DNA from 3 places in the Ensifer sp. ENS10 genome. Region 1 is predicted to be linked to each of the others. Evidence: riboswitches for the same ligand, from Rfam matches in the RefSeq annotation. Region 1 holds a riboswitch; each other region holds the start of a gene.
What was found. A riboswitch is a leader RNA that binds a small molecule or an ion and turns the genes downstream of it on or off. The one in region 1 is predicted to bind cobalamin.

Region 1 (7,222 bases):
CGACCCCATCGAATGGACGCAGCGGGCGCCTTTCAGCCATCGGAGTCTCTTCTACCAGCATCAGACCCGCCGACGCGAGCGCTATTGGTACCACGCTGAAAAATATCCAGGTCCATGACTCGCTGTCGAGCAACCAACCCTGAAGGGCAGGCGCGATTGTTGCTGGCGCGACAACGGACCCGACAGCGAAGAGCGCTTGAAGAAGCGGCTGGTTAGAGCGCGAGTAGCTTAGAAAAATCAACGCTTGTCCGCCGGCGAGCAGGGTGCCTCCGGCGAAGCCCTGCACTATGCGGAGCGTGATCAAGACATCTAGCCGAGTGGTAAGGGCCGCTATCCCGCATGCGACGCCCATCGCCAACGCGGCGCCAATGACCAGACCGCGTGGATTGAGGCGGTTCATAAGGAAGGGTGCGGCAAGGAACCCGATTAGCTTGAGAGCCGTGTATCCGACATCCAGCCACGCGAATTCGTCGGGAGTTGCGTATACGTCACCGATGATGTCGCCGCGCCCGAGCGACAGGACAGTGCTGGCGATCGCTTCCGTCAAAGCAGCCAGCATTATGCCCGCTATTAGCGCCGCACCAGACGACGTTTTATCGAGAGCTGGGGGCGCTTGTGTGACCGCTGTCATGAACCGCTTTCTTGGTCAACGAAGACCCGGGCAGACAGTCCGGGTAGCAAACGACCCGGTAACGGATTGTTGGTAAACCGAATTTTGACGGGAACGCGCTGCACCACGCGGACGAAGTTGCCCGTGGCGTTGTCGGTGGGCAGCAGGCTAAACGCGGATCCGCTGCCGGGTGCGAAGCTGTCTACCACGCCTTCAATGCGTTCGTTTGGATAACCATCGACCGTAATTTGTACCTTCTGGCCGGGCTGGATGTATTCCAATTGGGTTTCCTTGAAATTTGCAACCACCCAGACATCGTTTACAGGAACGATATCCAGGAGAGGCGTACCGGGAGACACAAATCGGCCAACGCGGACCTGGCGGTTGCCGATGACGCCATCCACCGGCGCACGTACAACAGTGCTTTCAAGATCGATTTGTGCAAGATCACGAGCCGCCTCTGCCTGAGAAACGGCCGCAACGGCCGCTTCCCGTTGGGCCGCGAGTACTGCGATCCGTTGCTGCTGAGCCTCGATGGTTGCTGAGGCCGCCGAAACGCCCGCCTCAGCTCTCGTCCGCGCTGCGTCGCTCTCATCCACGTGGGCTTGACTGATTGTATTGCTTCGGATGAGTTCGCGACGACGCTCGTATGCTTTTGTTGCAAGGTCCAACTCAGCCTCTGCCGAGCGTTTCTGAGCTTCTGCCTGTTTGATAAGAGCGTGCTGGAGCTCGGTCTCTGCATCGACGTTCGTCAAGCGCGCCTGAGCTGCGTCCACGTTGGCGACCGCCTGGGCAAGACGGGCGCGATAGTCGCGCTCATCGATCCGAAACAGAACGTCGCCAGCGTGGACGGTTTCGTTGTCCTTGACTTGTACCGCGGTGATGTAGCCCGAGACCTTCGGTGCAAGCGAGGTGAGGTCTCCGCGAAGATAAGCGTTGTCAGTCGATGTTGCGCCCGACGAGCGAGCCCAGGCCCACCCTCCAGCTCCGACTGCCGCTGAGCCGAGGCAAAGTAGGAGGCCGATCACTTGTCTCTTTTTGAGTTGCGCCACGACGCCCTCCGGTAATGTTTGTTACCAAGGCCTCTTACGGTAACTTGCGTTACCAGTCAAGGCGATCAGATGGGCACTGAAGGACGCAGAAGACGCGCCAACTAGCCCAACCGCACGGGTTCAAAAAATGTGAGCAACGAGCCGGTTTAAGATCGTAGCGGGAGGTCAACGGGCGGTCGACTATACAAAAGATTGGTATCATCGGCGGGGGTTTCACGCTTTGATGAAAGCCCCTTAAAAGTCATGCAGATCGCTAAAGGTCTCCATGATACCGAGAGCTGACACTGATGATGATGCCTACTGTAGATATCGCCGCGGACCAGCGGCCTCGTGTTTTTGGCCACCTCTATACACAGGTTTTAATCGCGATAGTGGCGGGTATATTGCTCGGGTACCTCGATGCCGAGCTCGGCAGTAGTTTGAAATTCCTTGGGGACCTCTTTATCAAACTCGTCAAGCTGGTTATCACGCCGGTCATTTTCTTGACTGTCACCACAGGCATCGCTGACATGTCGGACACGCAGAAGCTTGGCCGTGTGGCAGTCAAAGCATTCGTCTATTTTTTGACTTTCTCCATCCTGGCTCTTGTGATGGGGCTATTGATTGCGAACGTGTTGCAGCCGGGAGGTGGCATGCACATCGACCCAAGCTCGCTCGATGAGCGGTCGATCGCGGCTTACACCGTCAAAACCCACGAGATGACAATCGTTGGTTTCTTGATGAACATCGTTCCTGACACGATTGTCGCAGCTTTCGCTCAAGGTGATATCCTCCAGGTATTGTTCATCTCCATCTTGTTTGGACTTGCGCTCGGAGCCGTAGGACAAAAGGGGCATGCTGTTCTTGATCTGCTGCACGCCCTGACGGCGCCGATCTTTCGGATGACGTCAATGTTGATGAGGCTCGCCCCAATCGGTGCCTTCGGCGCTATGGCGTTCACCATTGGGAAGTATGGGATCTCCGCCCTTGGGAATCTGGCCTTTCTGGTGGGAACCTTCTATTTAGCCGCATTGCTTTTCGTTGTTCTCGTCCTTGGCGCCGTCGCGCATTTCAACCGATTCTCCATCTTCAAGCTTATTGTTTATCTCAAAGAAGAGTTGCTTCTCGTTCTCGGAACATCATCGTCCGAAGCCGCCTTGCCCGGCTTGATGGCCAAGTTGGAGAAGGCTGGTTGTGCGCGCCCGATCGTCGGTCTCGTGGTGCCCACAGGTTATTCCTTCAACTTGGATGGGACCAATATCTACATGACACTTGCGGCGCTGTTCATCGCGCAAGCGACTGATACTCCACTGAGCCTGGGGGATCAGATCATGCTTTTCCTGGTGGCCATGTTGAGTTCGAAAGGTGCCGCCGGGGTGAGCGGTGCGGGGTTCATCACTCTGGCTGCAACGCTCTCCGTAGTTCCCTCAGTCCCCGTGGCCGGCATGGCATTGATACTGGGAGTAGACCGTTTTATGTCGGAATGCCGCGCGCTGACAAATCTCATCGGCAATGCGGTGGCGACTATTGTCATCGCCCGTTGGGAGCGGGAGCTGGATGCCGTTGAATTGCAAGCTGCGCTTTCGGGTCAATAAGACGCGGTGTTACGCAGCGTACCCGGCTACACCTGCTGGCCCTTTTGCGAAAGGCGTAAGAACAGCGTGCGCAATCTTCCGTAAATTCCTGTCGATGCAAACTGATGTATAGATTATGAAACTTCGCAGCTGAGTTATCATTTAGTCTTAGTAAGACTAGGTGATGACAATGCGCAGATATCCAAAAGAAAATAAAGCCGGATCGTCTGCGGGTTTTGTCGTTGTAATAATAATTGCTCAGCTTCTCATCGTAGGTGCTTTGGCTTTTACCGATGCGGTCGACCAGCCCCACTCCGCCCGGATCTTCCTGCCAGGAACGCAGTCGAATGGTATAACCGGCCATCCCATGACGCGACGGATGGGAGAGTTGGCCTTCAGCAGGACCGGCTCATAAGCCTTCTCTCGGCGTAACGCTTTTGAGCGCATCGACAGCTGTGTCAATAAGTGACTCGTGTCTGCGGTGTCTCTGCGTCACGACGTAAACCGGCTGCTTAATCTCCGGCGCGCCTTCTACAAGACGCACTGACATGCCGGACCCGGACAAGGTTTCGACGGTCTGGTGCGGGAGATACGTAGTTCCACCACGCCGTTTCAGAATGCCGATTGCATGGTCCTCGTGATCCACGGCGATAGCAGATCGAGTGAGCCCCGGTAGCAGCTCGGTGTGCATCCGCTCGAAATATGTCGTGTATCTAGCGCGGATATAACTTCTCGAAGTCACATCGGAAAGCCTGTCGAACTCCGTCGACACCATCTGAAATTTTTCGACGCCGGTCTCCTCGATGCTAAGGTCCGGCAAGCATTTGGGCGAAAATACAATGCCGATATCAATCCTGCCACCGGAGAGATCCGCCATGACGGTGGACGAGTGGCCAGAATGCAGTACCAATTCCAGTCGTTCGTTGATGATGTGCAACTCCTCGATCCAGTCCAGAACGAGCGTCCCTATCGAGCTTAGCGGCCCTGAGATGCGTAGAGGGCCATCATAGTGTTCCAGGCCTCCGATATCGTGCTGCGCATGCGCCCAGCCCGCTTTGATGGCGCGAGCGTGTTTCTCGAACCTGATACCGGCCGAAGTCGGAACTGCACCCGCTCGCCCGCGGTGAAATAGTTGGGCGCCCACGGCTCGCTCTAGTGTCTTAATGCGGCCACTTACGGCCGGCTGCGTTGTTTCAAGTCGCTCTGATGTGCGCCGGAAATTGCCTGTCTCAAGCAAGTCCAGGAAGGTATCGAGAAGGTCGAGGTTCATGGTGTGATCGCAATTGTGGTTGATCCGTTGCCCGTCGGCCAAGCAGATTTCGCCGGTTTCTGGTTTTCCAACCGGTCAGTATCTAGCGACACGGTTAACGACGGCGCCCAGCCTACGCAGGAGAGGAATATCGTGCCTCGTCGCGTGAGGGTGTTGGTCCGCGTTCTCGCAAGGAGCAACAAACTTTCCGGGCGCAGCCGATCCTATATCGAAGACGCGGCAAATTGCAAGATGTATGCGCAGGAATGTATGCTTAAAGAGCGTGCACGTATGGAAAAACTAGCCATACACTCTTGTCGCGACTCGTCGCCGACTTTATTGGTCGGCTACGGCACAGGTTCCGCATGACGGATGAAAAGGGAACGTGGTGAGGCATAGTCGATGTCAATCCCACGGCTGCCCCCGCAACTGTAACCGCCGAGCTTGTCTCATCAGCCCACTGCGTCAAGCGGGAAGGGCGAGACTGGCGGGGACGCGGAAGTCAGGAGACCTGCCTGTGTTGGTCACCCATGCAAGGATACGGGGAGTGTCCGAGCGCGGCCGCCCGTAGCGGTGACATTGTCGAAGATGTTGCCGTGTTGAAGGACGGTCGATGGGAACGGTTGTTACCATTGTCACTTCTTTTCTGCGGAGGAAAGCCGTGCAGGTCAGGCCCTGCCTGAAGGGAGATTATGAGGATTTTTCTGACCGGAGCTGCGATGCTCCTCATCGCCGCATGGGAGCCGAGCTTTGCTCGGGATGCTAACCAGGCGGACGAGCCGACAGAGCTCGAAGCGATTGTCGTTACGGACGGATTGACTCCCGTGGAGCTCGAGAAATCCGGGCGTGCCGTCACCGTGATCTCGGGGGAGGAGATGGAGAAGCATCAGGTCCGCTATGTCGCGGATGCGCTACGCCTTGTGCCGGGATTTGCAGTATCTCGCACGGGCTCCTCAGGTGGCTTAACGCAGGTACGTGTGCGCGGCGCGGAGGGCAATCAACTGCTGGTGATCATTGATGGCGTGGTCGCCAACGACGTTGGGCAGGGTGAATTCGACTTCGGAGGCCTGGTTACCGACGACATAAAACGCATCGAAATTCTGCGCGGGCCGCAAAGCGCGTTCTGGGGGGCTAATGCCATGTCAGGCGTGATCAACATCGTCACCAAGCGCGGCGAGCGCGATTCCGTTCGGTCTACTGCGCGCACGGAAATCGGCAGCAACGCTTCGGTCACATCGACAATCTCCGCCGGCGGGGGCCGTGACACCTATGACTATTGGCTATCCGGCACCGTTATGCACACGGACGGCTTCAACATTTCGGGTGCGGGTGACGAAGAGGACGGCGGCAGGAATGGTACGTTAAACGGCAAGTTCACAATCGATCTCTCGCCGGATACGACTATGGAGGGCACGGTTCGGGGCGTAAATCGTCGCAGCGAGAGTGACCCGCAAGACTGGGACACCGCGATGACCTACGACGCGGACGACTACACCAAGAACCAGGAACTCTTCGGGTCGGTTGGGATCACCAATTCGTCCCTGGACGACGCGCTGGCACAGAAGATCCTTTTCTCGGGCACCGATATCTATCAATCCAGGCACTCCGACGAATACGGAAACAGTTCGGACGACGGAAACCGTTATAGGGGCAGCTATCAAGCGTCCTATCGTTTCGACGATACGGACCAGGTGATCCAACAAGTGACCGGCGGTTACGCATGGCAATTCGAAAGGTTTTCACCCTCCCATTTGGAGGAGACTTTTCGACGGGACGCGCAATCCCTTATTGGCGAGTATCGGGTAGAGTTCTTTGATCAAGTCCACCTAAACTTCGGTGCGAGGCAGGACTGGAACAGCGGTTTCAGTGATACGGGAACCTGGACTGCAAGCGCGGCGTGGCAAATCCCGAGCAGCGACATGCGGCTTCATGCCTCAGTCGGAACCGGCGTTACCAACCCGACGTTCTATGAACAGTTCGGCTATTTTCCCGGAGGATTCATCGGTAATCCAAATTTGCAGCCGGAACGGAGCCTCGGATACGACATCGGGGTTGAGAAAAGCTTCAATGAGGGGGGCCTCGTAGTAGACCTTACCTACTTCAACCAAAATCTGGAGAACGAGATCGCCACTGTCTACGACGCGGATTTCATCGCGCGGCCGATCAACCGCGACGGCGAAAGCCTCCGCCAAGGCATGGAGGTTTCGGCGACCTTCGATTTCTTCAACGGCGTCACGATGACCGCATCTTATACGTACACCGACGCGACCGAACAGACAGCCGCCACCGGGCCGCGTCTCGCTGAAGCCCGTCGCCCCCGCCACATCGGTTCGGTCAAAGCGGACTACGTTTTTTATGACGACCGCGCGAGGGTCTTCGCCGAGGCAGTATTCAATGGCAGGACTGTCGACACGGTTTTTGCGACCGCTGTACCCCCGCGGGTGACGATGGCTGGCTATTCGCTTTTGAACGTCGGCGGCAGCCTGAAAATCAACGACACCTTGGAAATGTTTGGTCGCGTCGACAATCTGTTCGACCGAGACTACCGGGAAGTCTATGGCTTCAAGTCGTCGCCCGGTCTGACTGCTTTCGCCGGATTGTCGGCTTCATTCTGACTTACGAAAAGGCAAAGGGCAAAGAGGCGGCGGACAGACTGCCTCCTATGTCGACACGTGCGGTGGCAGACTATTCTGCGAAATACTTTTTCGCCGTAACCCGCAAGCGGTCGCTGTGATCGTAAATTTGGTCAAGCGAGTCG
Region 2 (7,222 bases), on a different contig from region 1:
GGTGATCGATCACGCCGCTTTACTCCCAACTCCATGCCGAAGGGGCGCCTTCAGCCTGATGATGCGCTGCTCACTTGCCGGCAGGACCCTGCCGGAAAATCCGGGGTGGCTGGGTATCAGGGCGTCTGCTCACGCCCTTCTGCATGTGTCCTTCAATCGTCGCCGCTTGAAGGACAAAACATGCAGCATTCGAAAATGCTACAGCGACCGTTGCGCGTCTAATTGGACGCGCGGCGCTGCAGGGGGAGGCGGCCGACGGGTTTGCCGGCCGCTTTGCTCGGCTAGCTGATCTTCAGGCCCTTGGCCGCCTGGTAGGTCTGCACGTAGCCACGCGCCACGGAGCGCACGGCACGGCCGATCTGCGAATAGGCGTCGTCATTGAGGTTGGCGAAGGAAACGCGCGCCGACCAGTTTGGCGCGTCGAAGCCGGAGCCGTTCAAGAGAACGATGCCGTGGTCCTCGGCCAGTCGGAAGGGAATGTCGAGCGGATGGATGTTGTCCTTCACCCATTCGACAACATCCTGCCCGACATATTTGCGCAGCCAGAACTCGAAATCGATGATGCCGTAATAGTGGTCGAAATAGATGCCCGGGTTGGACTCGACGCCCATGCCGTTTACGAGGTTCCAGAACCGCTTCGTGCAGATGGCGATGCAGGCCTTCTGGTAGGCCTTCTCGACATCCATCAGCTCGACCAGGCTGAAGAGCGACATCATCACCTGCTGGGGAAGCGACAGGCCGGCGGTGTGGTTCAGCGCCACGTCGCGGCTGTCGGCGACGATGCGGTCGATGAACTTCACCTCGCGCGGCTTCGGCGTCATCGCCTTGTAGCGCTTTTCCAGAAGCTTTTGGATCGGCTCGGGATGCGCCTTGATCCTCTCGTCGAAGATATTGTCCTGGGCAACGGCCACCACGCCGAGGCGCCAGCCGGTGCAGCCGAAGTACTTCGAATAGGAATAGACGCCGATGGTGTTGCGCGGCAGATGGCCGAGCAATGACTGGAACCCCGGGACGAAGGTGCCGTAGACGTCATCGGTAAGGATGATCAGATCGGGACGCTTGTTGTTTACGAGATCGACAAGGCGCTTGATCGAATCCGGATCCATCGCGACGGCCGACGGGTTACCGGGGTTGACCAGGAACAGCGCCTTCACCTCGGGGTTTTCCAGCGCCTTGATGTCATCGTCGGTGAACTGGAAGCGATCTTCCTGCTCGGCGCTGACATTGATGGTCTTCAGCGTGTAGTCCTCGAGCTGCGGCATCTCGAGATAGGGAGTGAAGATCGGCGTTCCGAGCGCGATCGTGTCGCCGGCGTTGAGGATGCGGGCGTTCTTCAAGGCCTTGAAGATGTAGCACATGGCGGCGGTGCCGCCTTCGACCGGGTAGAGGTCGAATTTCACGCTTGGCCGGTGGCCGGCGCACATCGCCCACATCAGATATTCGTGGGTGATGATCTCGTTGTGATGCAGCGCCCGATCGGGGACCGGATAGTTGTCGCCGATGATCGAGTCGGTCAGCTCATGCACGAATCCATCCGGGTCGAAGCCGAAGGTGTTGATGGCATAGGCGACGGCGTCACCGAGGGTTTTGGCGGCCGGGACGCCTTCGTCTTCCTCGTCCACGGTTTCCGTGCTTTGAAGCTGTTTCTTGATCCACTTCTGGAACCGCGCATGCGCGCCGTCCTGGGGCGGCATGCCGGCGACGCCCGCCTTCGGATCGTAGTAGGCGCGTTTAGCCTCCGTCAGGGCGAACTGGCCGAGCAGGAAGAAGGCTTCGCGGGCGCGCGTTGCCGTCCAGTTCGGGTTGCCGCGGCCGGCATTGAGGAAGGCCTTGGCGGATTTCTGCGAGCTCGTCTTGGCGAGCTTGATCAGTTCGTCCTTGATTTCGAACGGGCTGAGATCGGAAATGCTGTCGTAGAATTTTCTGTCCAACATGATCCACACTCCCTGTGATCTATGAAATTGGAACAATGGTCTCGGTTCGCCGGCGCGCCTCAGGCGAGCATGATGACGATGACGAGGCCGAAGATGGTGAGCAGCGTGTTGCCGATGGCGTAGGGCATGCCGTAGCCAAGCGCCGGCACCTTGCTCTTGGCCGCCTCCTGGATCATGCCGAGCGCTGCGGTCGTGGTCCTGACGCCGGCGCAGGCGCCAAACAGGATCGCCGGGTGGAACTTGAAGACATAGTGGCCGATCAGCACCGAGGCGATCATCGGGATGGAGGTTGCAACGACTCCCCAGATGAACAGCGAAATGCCAACCTCCTGGAGGCCTGCGACGAAGCCCGGTCCGGCGCCGATACCGACCACGGCGATGAAGATGTTGAGGCCGAGCGTGTTCAACAGCCACAGCGCCGGCGACGGGATGCGGCCGAAGGCGGGGTAGGTGGTGCGCAGCCAGCCGAGCACGAGACCGGCAAGCAGGGCGCCGCCTGACGTGGATAGCCCGATCGGAATACCGCCGATCGTTATCGTCAGCGCCCCGATCATCGCGCCGATGAACAGACCCCAGCCGAGGAAGGCGATGTCGGTGGTTTCGACCGGGCGATCGGCAAAGCCGAGAGCCTTGATCGCCGCTTCGACGTGCCTCCTGGCGCCGCCGATGGTGACGATGTCGCCACGCTCGACGGTCGTGCCGGGAAGGACCGGGATCTCGACCAGCGAGCGCACGATCTTGCGGGCATAGACGCCGCGCGCCCAATCCATCGTGCTGACTTCGGCGAGTGTCTTTCCGGCCAGCGCCTTGCTGGTCACGTAGACGTCGACGATCTCGGCCTCCGCGTTCAGAAGCTCCTTGTCCTCGACCTCCGTCAGCTTGCTGTCCAGGTTTTCGACGAGCAGGGCGCGCCTGCCCGAGAAGGCGACGACGTCGCCCGGCTGCAGCACGGTGTTGCCATCCGCTTCGATGATCTGATCGCCTCTTCGCAGGCGCTCGACGAAGACGCGAATGCCGGGAAGCAGGTTCTTGACCGGCGTTCCGGTTAGCCCGCTTGCTTCGTCGATCCGATAGGCCCGAAGGCCGAAATCATGATAGGCGCGGGTGATGCCGGGTTCGCTGCTCTCGGTGCCGCCGCCGAGCTTGGCCTCATACTCCTTGCAGGCCGCCGGAAGATCGATGCCGAGAAGTTTTGGGCCAAGCTGGGCGAGGATGATGGCAGAGCCGATCGTGCCCCAGATGTAGGTGACCGCATAGGCAATCGGAATCTGGTCGGCAAAGGTCTTGGCCTGCTCCGGCGTCAGCCCGAGCGAATTGATCTGGTCCGTGGCAACGCCGATCGCAGCCGAGATCGTCTGCGACCCGGCATACATGCCGGCGCCGTAGCCAAGCGGAAGCCCGGCGATCAGCGCGCAGAGATAGGGAACGATGAGGCACAGCACCAGGACAGACAGCGCAAAGGCAATCTGTTTCGGCCCATCGGTGCTCAAGCCGCGCACGAATTGCGGGCCGACACCGTAGCCGACGGCGAACAGGAAGATCAGGAACAAGGTGGACTTCAGATCACCGGAAACCTGGATGCCCAGCTGCCCGATGAGAACACCCGCCAGAAGCGTAGCGGTGACGTTTCCGAGATTGAACCCCGCGACCTTGATGGGCCCGATCAGGAAACCGATGCCGAGGGCGAGGAAGACGGCGACCGGCGGATAGGTCCGAAGCGTCTCGACGAAGAAGTCAATTGGATTCACTGCCATCCCCTGTAGAAAGTTGCGTTGCCATCACTTCATTTCGGGACTTGCGCGGCTAAGTTGATTTTATCGGTGGCTTGTCGATGCCCAATCCTAGCTTTGGCAATTGTCGCTTCGGCTGCTGATTTTCTCAACGGCCTTGGGGTTACGTGAGCGTAACGTACGTTAAATTTCTGGCTTTTGCGGCCAGTGGGGGCTGATGAGCGCTGCGCGGCATCGGTCCGAAAGCGTCGGGTCGGGCGGTCGTGCGAAGGCAAGTTCGGGAGGGCGGCGGCGCGCCGGTCCCGATGAAGGCACACGGTCCCACTACGGCGGATTTCGCCGGCTATTCAACTCTGGCATTGTATTTCTATGTTATCGCATAACGGATGGACATGACGAAACGCCGCATGTCGATGGACCCGGAGCACATGCCCCCGCAGTTGCTTCATCCGCGCGCCGCGAAGCTTGAAGTGACGGGGGCGCTCATCCGTTCGTTTCACGAGCAAGGCCGGCAATTGCGGCCAGTCTTGCGCTCCGCTTCAGATGGCGACGCCTTCGAGTGCTATGATCCGTGTCCTGGCACAGCGCTCACGGATCGCCTTCAGGCGCTGATAGTCCGGCGATTGGTACCAGGAGAGCAAGGCTTGCATGTCCGGGAACTCAAGGATGACGAGCCGGTGCGGTTCCCAGTCGCCTTCAAGCACCCGGGTTGCGCCACCGCGGCCGAGATAACGCCCGCCATAGCGGGCCTCCGTCGCCGGCACCTCTCTTTTGTATTCCTCGAAGGTCGCTGCATCGGTGATATCGACATCGGCGATCAAATAGGCAGCCATGGCAGAGCTCCTTTCCCGACAAGCCAAGGAGCAAGGATACGCCGGTCGTCGCCGTCAGGCGAGACTCTCGCCCGCGGCGGCCGGCAGGGTGACTTAGGATCATTTCCTTGTTGATTGTTGTTATGTTATTTTATAACAGTCGGTACATGACGAAACGCGGCATGTTGATAGATCCCGGCCGCCCAACCCCATCGGTTGTATCCGCTGCCGATTCATGCGAGGAAGAGCGCGATGGTGCTGCGTCCGCGACAATGCGGAAGCGGCTGAAAAGGGAACACGGAACGGACGACCCTGACGGGACCGAAACCGTGGCTGCCCCCGCAACTGTGAGCGGACAGCGCATTCACACCATGTCACTGGCCAAAGGCCGGGAAGACGTGGATGCGCCGCGACCCGCGAGCCAGGAGACCTGCCATCGAACCGATCAACCACAACGGACGGGGTGTTCCGATGGAAAAGAACTGGCTTTCGCGCGACGGTTTTCCGTCACCCTGCCGCTTCGCCATCTCTTGCCGTCAGTCCGGCGGAGAGAGAGAATGGCTGAGCCGACTTCAAGACAGCATAAGATAACGGTCTGCACCGATTGCCGCTTTACCGGCGGCCCCTGCATGCCGGGCGCCGAGCTGATAAAGCGGCTCAACCGCAGCATTGCCGCCCTCGGCGCGCCGCTCGATAGTGATTTCTCGATTGCCGGCACGGTCTGCATGGCGGCATGCACGCGCCCCTGCACCATCGCCTTCCAGGCGACGGGCAAGGCGACCTATCTCTTTGGCGACATTTCGCCGGAAGAGGACATCGACGATCTCGTCCGCTTTGCCGCCACCTATGTGGAGCGCGGCGACGGCATGACGCGGGCTGCCGAACGGCCGCGCGGACTGAAGGGCAAGACGCTCGCCCGCATCCCGGCGGCCATGCTCGTCTCCGAAGACGTTGCGGGCCATTTCCAATGAGTGCGACACGCATGCGCTCAAGCGCGTTTGGTGCGTCGGGGATGGACGCGTGGCGCTGCCGGGGTGGGATCAGACCATGACCTGCACCGCAACAGGAGCCGCCCTTCGCGTTAAGGGGCTTTGCTGGGGGCCGCGCCCGGGGTTGAAGCTGGTCGACGACATGGACTTCGCGATCGAGGCGGGCAGCCGGCTTGCGATCCTCGGGCCGAACGGGGCCGGCAAGACCTCGCTTCTGCGCTGCCTTTACCGGGCGGTGCAGCCGAATGCGGGCCGCATCGAGGTCGACGGCGTCGACCTCTGGTCGACCTCGGCGCGCGAAGCGGCGAAAACGATCGCCGTCGTGCTTCAGGAAATGCCCGGCGATTTTCCCTTCAGCGTGCGCGACGTGGTGATGATGGGCCGCATCCCGCGGCGGGAGGGGCTCAACGGCTGGACGGACACCGACCGTGAGCGCGTGCAGCACGCGCTCTCCCATCTCGATCTCGCCCATCTGGCCGGCCGCCAGTTCTCGACGCTCTCGGGCGGCGAGAAACAGCGGGTGCTGATTGCCCGGGCGCTTGCCCAGGAGCCGCGCATCATCATCCTCGATGAGCCGACCAACCATCTCGACATCCGCCACCAGCTCGAAATCCTCGAGCTCTTGCAGACGCTGAAGCTGACGATCGTATCGACGCTGCACGACATCAATCTCGCCGCCGAATTCGCGACTGACGTGGCGATCGTGACGGCGGGGCGGCTCACCGCCTTTGGCACACCCGACGCGGTGCTGAGCCCGCGGGCGCTGTCCTCCGCCTTCGGTGTCACCGCCACCGCCCACAGCACCGCCGTTGCCGGCACCGCCCGTTTCTCCTTTTCACTTCCTCGGGATCCATTTCATGAAGATCAACATTGCCTCCTCTGCCTTCCTGTTTCTCATCGCCACTGCTGTGCCGGCGCTCGCCTATCCGGTCACCGTCAAGAGCTGCAACCGCGAGGTGACCTTCGATGCCGCGCCGAAGCGGGCGATCGCCAACGACGTCAATCTGGTCGAGATGATGCTGGCGCTGAAACTGCAGGACCACATGGTCGGCTACACCGGCGTTTCCGGCTGGAAGACGCTGGATGAAAAGCTGCGCGAGGGCGTCAAGGAACTGCCGGAGCTTGCGGAGAAATATCCGACCAAGGAAGTGCTCCTCAACGCCGACGCCGATTTCTTCTTCGCCGGCTGGAACTACGGCATGAAGGTCGGCGGCGAGGTGACGCCCGAGACCTTGGCGCCGTTCAAGATCGGCGTCTACGAACTGACCGAATCCTGCATCCATGTCATGGCCAGGGAAAAGCCTACGATGGGCGACATGTTCGTCGATCTCCTCAACCTCGGCCGCATCTTCGGGGTCGAGGATCGCGCCGAGGCGCTGGTCGACGGCTACCGCCGCCAACTGGCCGCGATCACCGAGGCAAATGCCGGCCGCGAAAAGCCGACGCGCGTCTTCGTCTATGATTCCGGCGAAGAAAAGCCCTTCACATCCGGCCGCTTCGGCATCCCGACGGCGATGATCGAGGCGGCCGGTGGCGCCAACATCATGGACGACGTCGACAAGAGCTGGGTGGAGGTCTCCTGGGAGCCGGTGATCGATCGCAATCCGGAGGTCGTGGTGATCGTCAACTACGGCGAGGTGAAGGCCGAGGACAAGATTGCCTTCATGAAGAACAATCCGGCCTTCGCCAATATCGATGCGGTGAAAAACGACCGCTTCGTGGTCCTCGATTATGTCGAGGCGACGCCGGGGCCGCGC
Region 3 (7,222 bases), on a different contig from region 1:
ATGTCGCGCGTCGTCGCCGTGTCGCGGAAGAACAGGGTCAGCGACAGGCCCTGGTCGACATGCTGGGTCGCAGCCGCATAGGTGTCGATGATCTTCTCCGGCCCGATCTCGTAGGCGTCCTGGTAATATTCGAGGTTGTCGTTGGTCATGAAGGCGGCCGGATAGTAGACGCGGCCAATCTTGCCTTCCTTGCGGATCTCGATCTTCGAGACGATCGGGTGGATCGAGGAGGTCGAGTGGTTGATGTAGGAGATCGAGCCCGTCGGCGGCACCGCCTGGAGGTTCTGGTTGTAGAGGCCGCCTTGCGTGACCGCCTGTTTCAGTTCCAGCCAATCGTCCTGCGTCGGGATGCGGATGCCGGCCGCTTCGAACAGGCCCTTCACCTTCTCCGTCGCCGGCAGCCATTCGGCTTCGGTGTATTTGTCGAAATATTCGCCTGACGCGTATTTCGAGTTCTCGAAGCCCTTGAAGGTCACGCCCTTCTCGACCGCCAGCCGGTTGGATGCGCGGATGGCGTGATAGGTCACCGTGTAGAAATAGATGTTGGTGAAATCGATGCCTTCCTCGGAGCCGTAGAAGACGCGCTCGCGGGCGAGGTAGCCGTGCAGATTCATCTGGCCAAGGCCGATCGCGTGGCTGTCGTCATTGCCCTTCTCGATCGAAGGCACGGAAGAGATGTGGCTCATTTCGGAGACGGCGGTGAGCGCGCGGATCGAGGTCTCGATCGTCTGGCCGAAATCCGGACTGTCCATCGCCGCGGCAATGTTCAGCGAGCCGAGATTACAAGAGATATCCTTGCCCATCTTTGCGTAGGAGAGGTCGTCGTTGAATTCGCTCGCCTCGCTCACCTGCAGGATTTCCGAGCAGAGGTTGCTCATGGTGATGCGCCCGGCGATCGGGTTCGCCCGGTTCACCGTGTCCTCGAACATGATGTAGGGGTATCCGCTCTCGAACTGGATTTCGGCAATGATCTGGAAGAAATCGCGCGCCTTGATCTTCCGCTTGCGGATACGAGCATCCTCGACCATCTCGCGGTACTTCTCCGTCACCGAAATTTCGGTCAGCGGCACGCCGTAGACGCGCTCCACGTCATAGGGCGAGAACAGATACATGTCCTCGTTGTTGCGGGCGAGCTCGAAGGTGATGTCCGGGATGACGACGCCGAGCGACAGCGTCTTGATGCGGATCTTTTCGTCGGCATTTTCCCGCTTGGTATCGAGGAAGCGCATGATGTCCGGGTGGTGGGCATGCAGATAAACAGCACCTGCCCCTTGGCGGGCGCCAAGCTGGTTGGCATAGGAGAAGCTGTCTTCAAGCAGTTTCATGACAGGGATGATGCCGGAGGACTGGTTCTCGATCTGCTTGATCGGCGCGCCCATCTCTCTGATGTTGGTGAGCGACAGCGCCACGCCACCGCCGCGCTTGGAGAGCTGCAATGCGGAATTGATCGCGCGGCCGATGCTCTCCATGTTGTCCTCGACCCGCAGCAGGAAGCAGGAGACGAGCTCGCCGCGTTGCTTTTTACCGGCATTGAGGAAGGTCGGCGTCGCCGGCTGGAAACGCCCGGAAATGATCTCATCGACGAGATCGCGGGCAAGTCCCTCGTTGCCGCGCGCCAGTGTCATGGCCACCATGCAGACGCGATCCTCGTAGCGCTCCAGGTAGCGCTTTCCGTCAAAGGTCTTCAGCGTATAGGACGTGTAGTATTTGAACGCGCCGAGGAAGGTCGGGAAGCGGAACTTCTTCCCATAGGCGTGGTCGTAGAGATCGCGGACGAAGTTGAAGGAATACTGGTCGAGAACCTGCTGCTCGTAGTAGCCCTCGGTCACCAGATAATCGAGCTTCTCCCTGAGGTTATGGAAGAAGACCGTGTTCTGGTTGACGTGCTGGAGGAAGTATTGTTTCGCCGCCAGCCGGTCTTTGTCGAGCTGGATCCGTCCCTCTTCATCATAGAGGTTCAGCATTGCGTTCAGCGCATGATAGTCCAGCGCCGCTTCCGTCGCCTTCAGGGGGCGTTCGAGTGTTGAGACGTCCAAAATCGTTCCATCCCGTTTCTGACATTGGCGACGTCCTCCTCTGTTCCGAGAAGCTCGAACCGGTAGAGGTAGGGCACCTGGCACTTGGCCGCGATGACGTCGCCGGCGATCCCGTAGGTCGCGCCGAAATTGCTGTTGCCCGCAGCAATGACGCCGCGGATGTGAGAGCGGTTGCCCGCATCGTTGAGGAAGCGGATGACCTGTTTCGGCACCGCACCCCGGCCGTCATCGCCGCAATAGGTGGGCACGACCAACACGAAAGGCTCGGAAACCGTAAGTGAAGCCTTACTTTCTTTGAGCGGTATGCGCGCTGCGCGAAGGCCGAGCTTTTCGACGAAGCGATGGGTGTTTTCCGAGCGGCTGGAAAAATAGACGATCAGGCCCACCGCCCGTCTCCTCTAGGAAAGCGCGCTGATCTTGTCGGGGCGAAAACCCGCCCAGTGTTCGGGGCCGGCGACGACGACGGGAAGCTGCATGTAGCCGAGGCCCTTGACCGTTTCGAGCGCGTCTTGGTCGATGGAGATATCAATGACCTCGTAGTTGACGCCCTGGCGATCGAGCGCTCGGTAGGTCGCGGTGCATTGGACGCAGGCGGGCTTGCTGTAGACGGTAACGTTCATTTCTTCCTCGTTTGGTCGGCTGGATGAGAGCATGAGAAGGCGCACGGACACGCAGCCGCGATCCGGCGAAATGCAGGGCTGTCATGGCTGTGGCTCGCTCGGATCTGGACGCCCGGGCATGCCTCTTCGTCAGCTGCGCGGGAAACCGCGCCTCTTGATTGGCGAGCGATAGAATTTCAATGACGCGGACATGACTTCACCCCGAAGCTTTCGACAGGCTGCCGGGGAGATGTCGAGACGATCAGGCAGGCTCATCCTGCCGCACGACAGCGCCGTGCGTCCTATCAGACGCGCAAAGATCGCTGTAGCACTTCGATTTGCTGCATGTTTTTATCCTTAAATCGGCGACGATTTAAGGAAACATGCAGTAGACTCAACCCCTCCGGACACCCGCCCGTGGACGTTTGTTGCTCGAGGCAGGTCTCCTGGCTCACGGGTCTCAGCTTCCATCCCGACCTTCCCGAGGCCTCATGCCTCAGTGGTCCAATTCCGGACAGTCGCTCGCCGTCTACAGTTGCGGGGGCAGCTACGGCATAGCCTAGCGAAAACTCGCCGACGCACCGTATTCCCGTCTTAGCTCTCAATCCCTGCGAATCGAGAGAACCTCGAACACTAGATATAGTAGTTCATCGCAAATCTGCGTCAATAGGTTCGAGGTGCCCGAAGCCGGGGTGAGAAGGTGATTTCTTTCGCCGTGTGGATAACAAGGAGTAAACGGCGGGAGGCGGCGAAACCTGTGGGTGAAGAACTTCTCGGCTTTGAGCCCCGCGCTCGCTCCGTTGCGATCACTTGCGAAGGGGCTTCGGCACGCCGCTTTTAGAAACGCCACGCCGGATCTCTCCCGAATTCGGTCCGCGGGCTGGGAAGGTGGCAGATCACGATAACTGCGCTGTGTCTTGCCTCTGCGCTCCGTCAATCGCAGAGCGACATGCTTATGTCTTTGTTTTCTCCGGGCTGGGCTCGAGGCGAAGCCCTTGCCATTTGCGGCGCGTCGCCGCAATCCCGCTCCGGCGAGGGCGGTGACCTGCGCGGATCGTCGTCCTTCGGCCAATGCCAAGGATCGGCACCATCGCCGACGCGCGCCCGGATGGTCTCCTGATCTCGCGTCAGCCCGATATCCTTCAGCTGGAATTCGCTGAACGTATCGATGGCGATGATTGGGTTGAGTGCGTTTGCCGGCCCAGTTCAGGGCATGAAGGATCGTTGATCGCACTGCGCTAAGCATTGCTATCCTCTTTGTTTTTGCTGTTGTGTTCACGAAAAAAGTGAGGATTTTTGCTGCTTCGCGCAAAGCGATTTCTCGCATGCTGGCATAAAGAATGCTTATCTCAGGGCCATGAGCAAGATTCCTCCCATGAGTGCCGTGCGCGCCTTCGAAGCGGCCGCCAGACATCTGAGCTTCACCCGCGCCGCCGACGAGCTCGGCATGACGCAGGCGGCGGTCAGCTACCAGATCCGGCTGTTGGAGGAGCGCATCGGCACGCCGCTCTTCGTTCGTCTTCCGCGCGAGGTTCGGCTGACGGCGGCCGGGCGGCAGCTGGCGCCGAAGGTGACGGAAGCGATCGACCTTCTCGGGGCGGCCTTCTCGGAGATTGCCGACAAGACCGAACACCACCTGCACATTTCCGTGCTGCCGACCGTCGTGTCGAGCTGGCTCGGCCAGCGGCTCGCCTCGTTCCAGACGGCCCATCCGAACATCAGCATCCGGGTGCACATGTCGACCGAGCTGATCGACTTCAAGCGTGACGCCATCGATCTCGTGGTGCGCAGCGGCAACGGCGACTGGCCCGGCAACGACGTGTTCCCGCTTTTCCCTATCGATTACATGCCGGTCTGCACGCCGTCTTTCATGGAGAAGCACCAGCTCAGGCATCCCTCGGACGTCCTGCGTGTACGGCGCTTCGGCAACGCCAGCTGGTGGCGGCGATGGATGATCGAAACCGGGGTGGAGCCACCGGCGAGCAACGGTACCGAACTGATCTTCGACGTCCAGGCGATGGACGTCACGACGACTTTGAACGACCATGGCATCGCGATTGCCGTTTCAACCTTCCTGATGGACGAACTGAAGAGCGGCAGGCTCATCCGGCCCTTCGACCATGTGGTAAGAGATGGTCGCGCCTATTGGCTGGTCTATCCGCAGAGCAGCAGGCGGCAGAAAAAGATCCAGGCTTTTCGCGATTGGATTATTGCCGAGGCCGACGCATCGAATGCGCTGCTGGCGACAGTCGTGGGCGATTCCAGGTCGGCATCACCTCAAGCCGGGGTTGGAGCGAGCGCGCTCATGAAACCTGAATAGGGCTTGCTGAGCGGCGACGCATAGGCCCCGCGCTTGCTGGTCATAAGTCCCTGTGACACGAGTGCTTCCGCCTGCTTGACCGCGGCCGAAACGCCGTCGATGACAGGGACGTCATAGTCCGCTTGGAGCGCCCGGGCGAGATCGGCCATGCCGGCGCAGCCGAGCACGATCGCTTCTGCGCCATCCTGATTGAGCGCCAGCTCGATCTCGCGCCGGAGTTTGGCGAGCGCGTCTGATGCCTTGTCCTCCAGTTCGAGCACCGGGATGTTGGCGGCGCGGACCCTTGCCCGGTCGCCCATGCCGTAATGCCGGACGAGATTCTCGATCAGCACCCGTGACCGTTCGAGCGTGGTGACCACGGTGAAACGTTGCGCCAGCATGGCAGCGGTCGCGACGGCGGATTCGCAGAGCCCCACCACCGGTATGCGGGCGAGCGCACGGGCCGCCTCGAGGCCGGTGTCGTCGAAGCAGGCGATGACCGCGGCATCGGCGCCTGCGGCCTCGCCGTCGCGGATTTCGGCGAGCAGGCCCGGCAGGGCGACGGCGCCGTCATAATGCCCCTCGATCGAGGCCGGTCCCGATCTGGAGGTGCGCGCGAGAATTTCCGTGGCAGGGTTGGCGACAGTCCGAGCGGCCGCGGCTGCCTTGGCCGTCATCGACGCGGTGGTGTTGGGATTGATGATCAGGATGCGCATCTAGCCTAGCTCAGCTTTGCCTGGCGGCGTCGCAAGGTCAGAATGACTGCGAGCGCGACGAGGATGATGGTGAAGGAGAAGAGGGTGGTGACCGTGCCGAGCGCATAGAGCACCGGCGTCGTCACATTCGTAGTCATGCCGTAGATCTCGAGTGGCAGAGTGTTGTAGCTGCCCGAAGTCATCAGCGTGCGGGCGAATTCGTCGTAGGAGAGCGTGAAGCCGAAGAGGCCGACGCCGATCAGGCTTGGCGCGATCATCGGCAGGAGAACGTGCTGGAAAGTCTGCCAGGACGTCGCCCCGAGATCGCGCGCCGCTTCTTCGTAGGCCGGTGAGAACCGGTTGAAGACCGCAAACATGATGAGCACGCCGAAAGGCAGTGTCCAGGTGAGATGCGCGCCGAAGCCGGAGGAGTACCAGGCGGGCTTCAGGCCGAACTGCTGGAAGACGACGCCGATGCCGAGCGAGATGATGATCGACGGCACGACGAGACTTGCGACGGTGAGATAGAAGAGCGCGGTTGCGCCGCGGAAGCGTCGGCGGAAGGCAAGGCCTGCAAGCAGGGCGACCACGACGTTGACCGTCATTACCATCAGGCCGAGCGTAAAGGAGCGCCGGAATGAGGCGCCGAAGTCCCCGACCGCCTGCCGTTCGAAAAGGTTGTAGAACCAGTGCAGCGATAGGCCGTTCAGCGGAAAGGTCAGGCCGCCGTCCGGTCCCTGGAAGGACAGGATCAGCACGGCCGACAGCGGGCCGTAGAGAAACAGCACGAACAGCGTGAAGAAGATTGCGAGCAGGTAGAATTCCTTGCCGCGTCTCTCGTGGTTCATGTCAAAGCTCCTTGCGGATGTCGACGACGCGCAGGATCGCGGCGACCATAAAGAGCACGACGATCAGAAGCACCACGGCATTGGCGGCCGCTGCCGGATATTGCAGCAGAGACATCTGGTTTTTCATCATCAGCGCGACGGAGGCGCTCTGGCCGCCGGACATGACCTGCACCGTTGAGAAATCTGCCATGACGAGCGTGACGACGAAGATCGAGCCGATCGCGATGCCCGGCTTGGCGAGCGGCAGGATGACGTTCCAGAGGATCTGGCCGCCGGAAGCGCCGCAGTCGCGCGCCGCCTCGATCAGCGAGCGATCGATCCGCATCAGCGTATTGAAGATCGGCGTGACCATGAACAGCGTGTTGAGATGCACCATGGCAAGCACCACGGCAAAGTCGGAGTAGAGCAGCCACTCGATCGGCTGTGGGATCAGGCCAAGCTCGATCAGGGTCGAATTGACAAGGCCGTTGCGGCCGAGCACCGGGATCCAGGAAATCATGCGGATGATGTTCGAGGTCAGGAACGGCACGGTGCAGACGAGGAACAGCACCATCTGCATGGTTGTTGTGCGGACATGGAAGGCGAGGAAATAGGCGACCCAGAAGCCGATTAAGAGCGTCAGCGCCCAGACGAGGACGGTGAATTTCAGCGTGTTGAGATAGGTCTTCCAGGTGACCCACGAGCCGAGCGTATCGGCGTAGTTCATCGTCAGGAAGTCCGGATAGAGACCGGCGAAGTCATAGTC

Region 2: another riboswitch for cobalamin. It lies ahead of IB265_RS09095 (DUF1636 domain-containing protein); the one in region 1 lies ahead of IB265_RS14635 (TonB-dependent siderophore receptor).
Region 3: another riboswitch for cobalamin. It lies ahead of nrdH (glutaredoxin-like protein NrdH); the one in region 1 lies ahead of IB265_RS14635 (TonB-dependent siderophore receptor).

What each region holds. Positions count from the first base shown of each region.
Region 1 covers NZ_JACVAS010000003.1:299,301-306,522, reverse strand. The annotation lists gene IB265_RS14655 (MFS transporter) at 1-631, opposite strand, end outside; gene IB265_RS14650 (HlyD family secretion protein) at 628-1,662, opposite strand; gene IB265_RS14645 (dicarboxylate/amino acid:cation symporter) at 1,950-3,236, shown strand; gene IB265_RS14640 (LysR family transcriptional regulator) at 3,625-4,485, opposite strand; cobalamin riboswitch at 4,804-4,998, shown strand; gene IB265_RS14635 (TonB-dependent siderophore receptor) at 5,184-7,079, shown strand; gene IB265_RS36730 (hypothetical protein) at 7,150-7,222, opposite strand, start outside.
Region 2 covers NZ_JACVAS010000002.1:443,495-450,716, reverse strand. The annotation lists gene IB265_RS09115 (TrkA C-terminal domain-containing protein) at 1-13, opposite strand, end outside; gene IB265_RS09110 (bifunctional aspartate transaminase/aspartate 4-decarboxylase) at 282-1,934, opposite strand; gene aspT (aspartate-alanine antiporter) at 1,994-3,682, opposite strand; gene IB265_RS09100 (DUF1330 domain-containing protein) at 4,204-4,497, opposite strand; cobalamin riboswitch at 4,713-4,929, shown strand; gene IB265_RS09095 (DUF1636 domain-containing protein) at 5,034-5,447, shown strand; gene IB265_RS37720 (ABC transporter ATP-binding protein) at 5,608-6,552, shown strand; gene IB265_RS09085 (ABC transporter substrate-binding protein) at 6,479-7,222, shown strand, end outside.
Region 3 covers NZ_JACVAS010000004.1:223,442-230,663, reverse strand. The annotation lists gene nrdE (class 1b ribonucleoside-diphosphate reductase subunit alpha) at 1-2,036, opposite strand, end outside; gene nrdI (class Ib ribonucleoside-diphosphate reductase assembly flavoprotein NrdI) at 2,006-2,422, opposite strand; gene nrdH (glutaredoxin-like protein NrdH) at 2,435-2,656, opposite strand; cobalamin riboswitch at 3,054-3,279, opposite strand; gene IB265_RS16850 (LysR substrate-binding domain-containing protein) at 4,011-4,955, shown strand; gene IB265_RS16845 (aspartate/glutamate racemase family protein) at 4,913-5,650, opposite strand; gene IB265_RS16840 (ABC transporter permease) at 5,656-6,477, opposite strand; gene IB265_RS16835 (ABC transporter permease) at 6,479-7,222, opposite strand, start outside.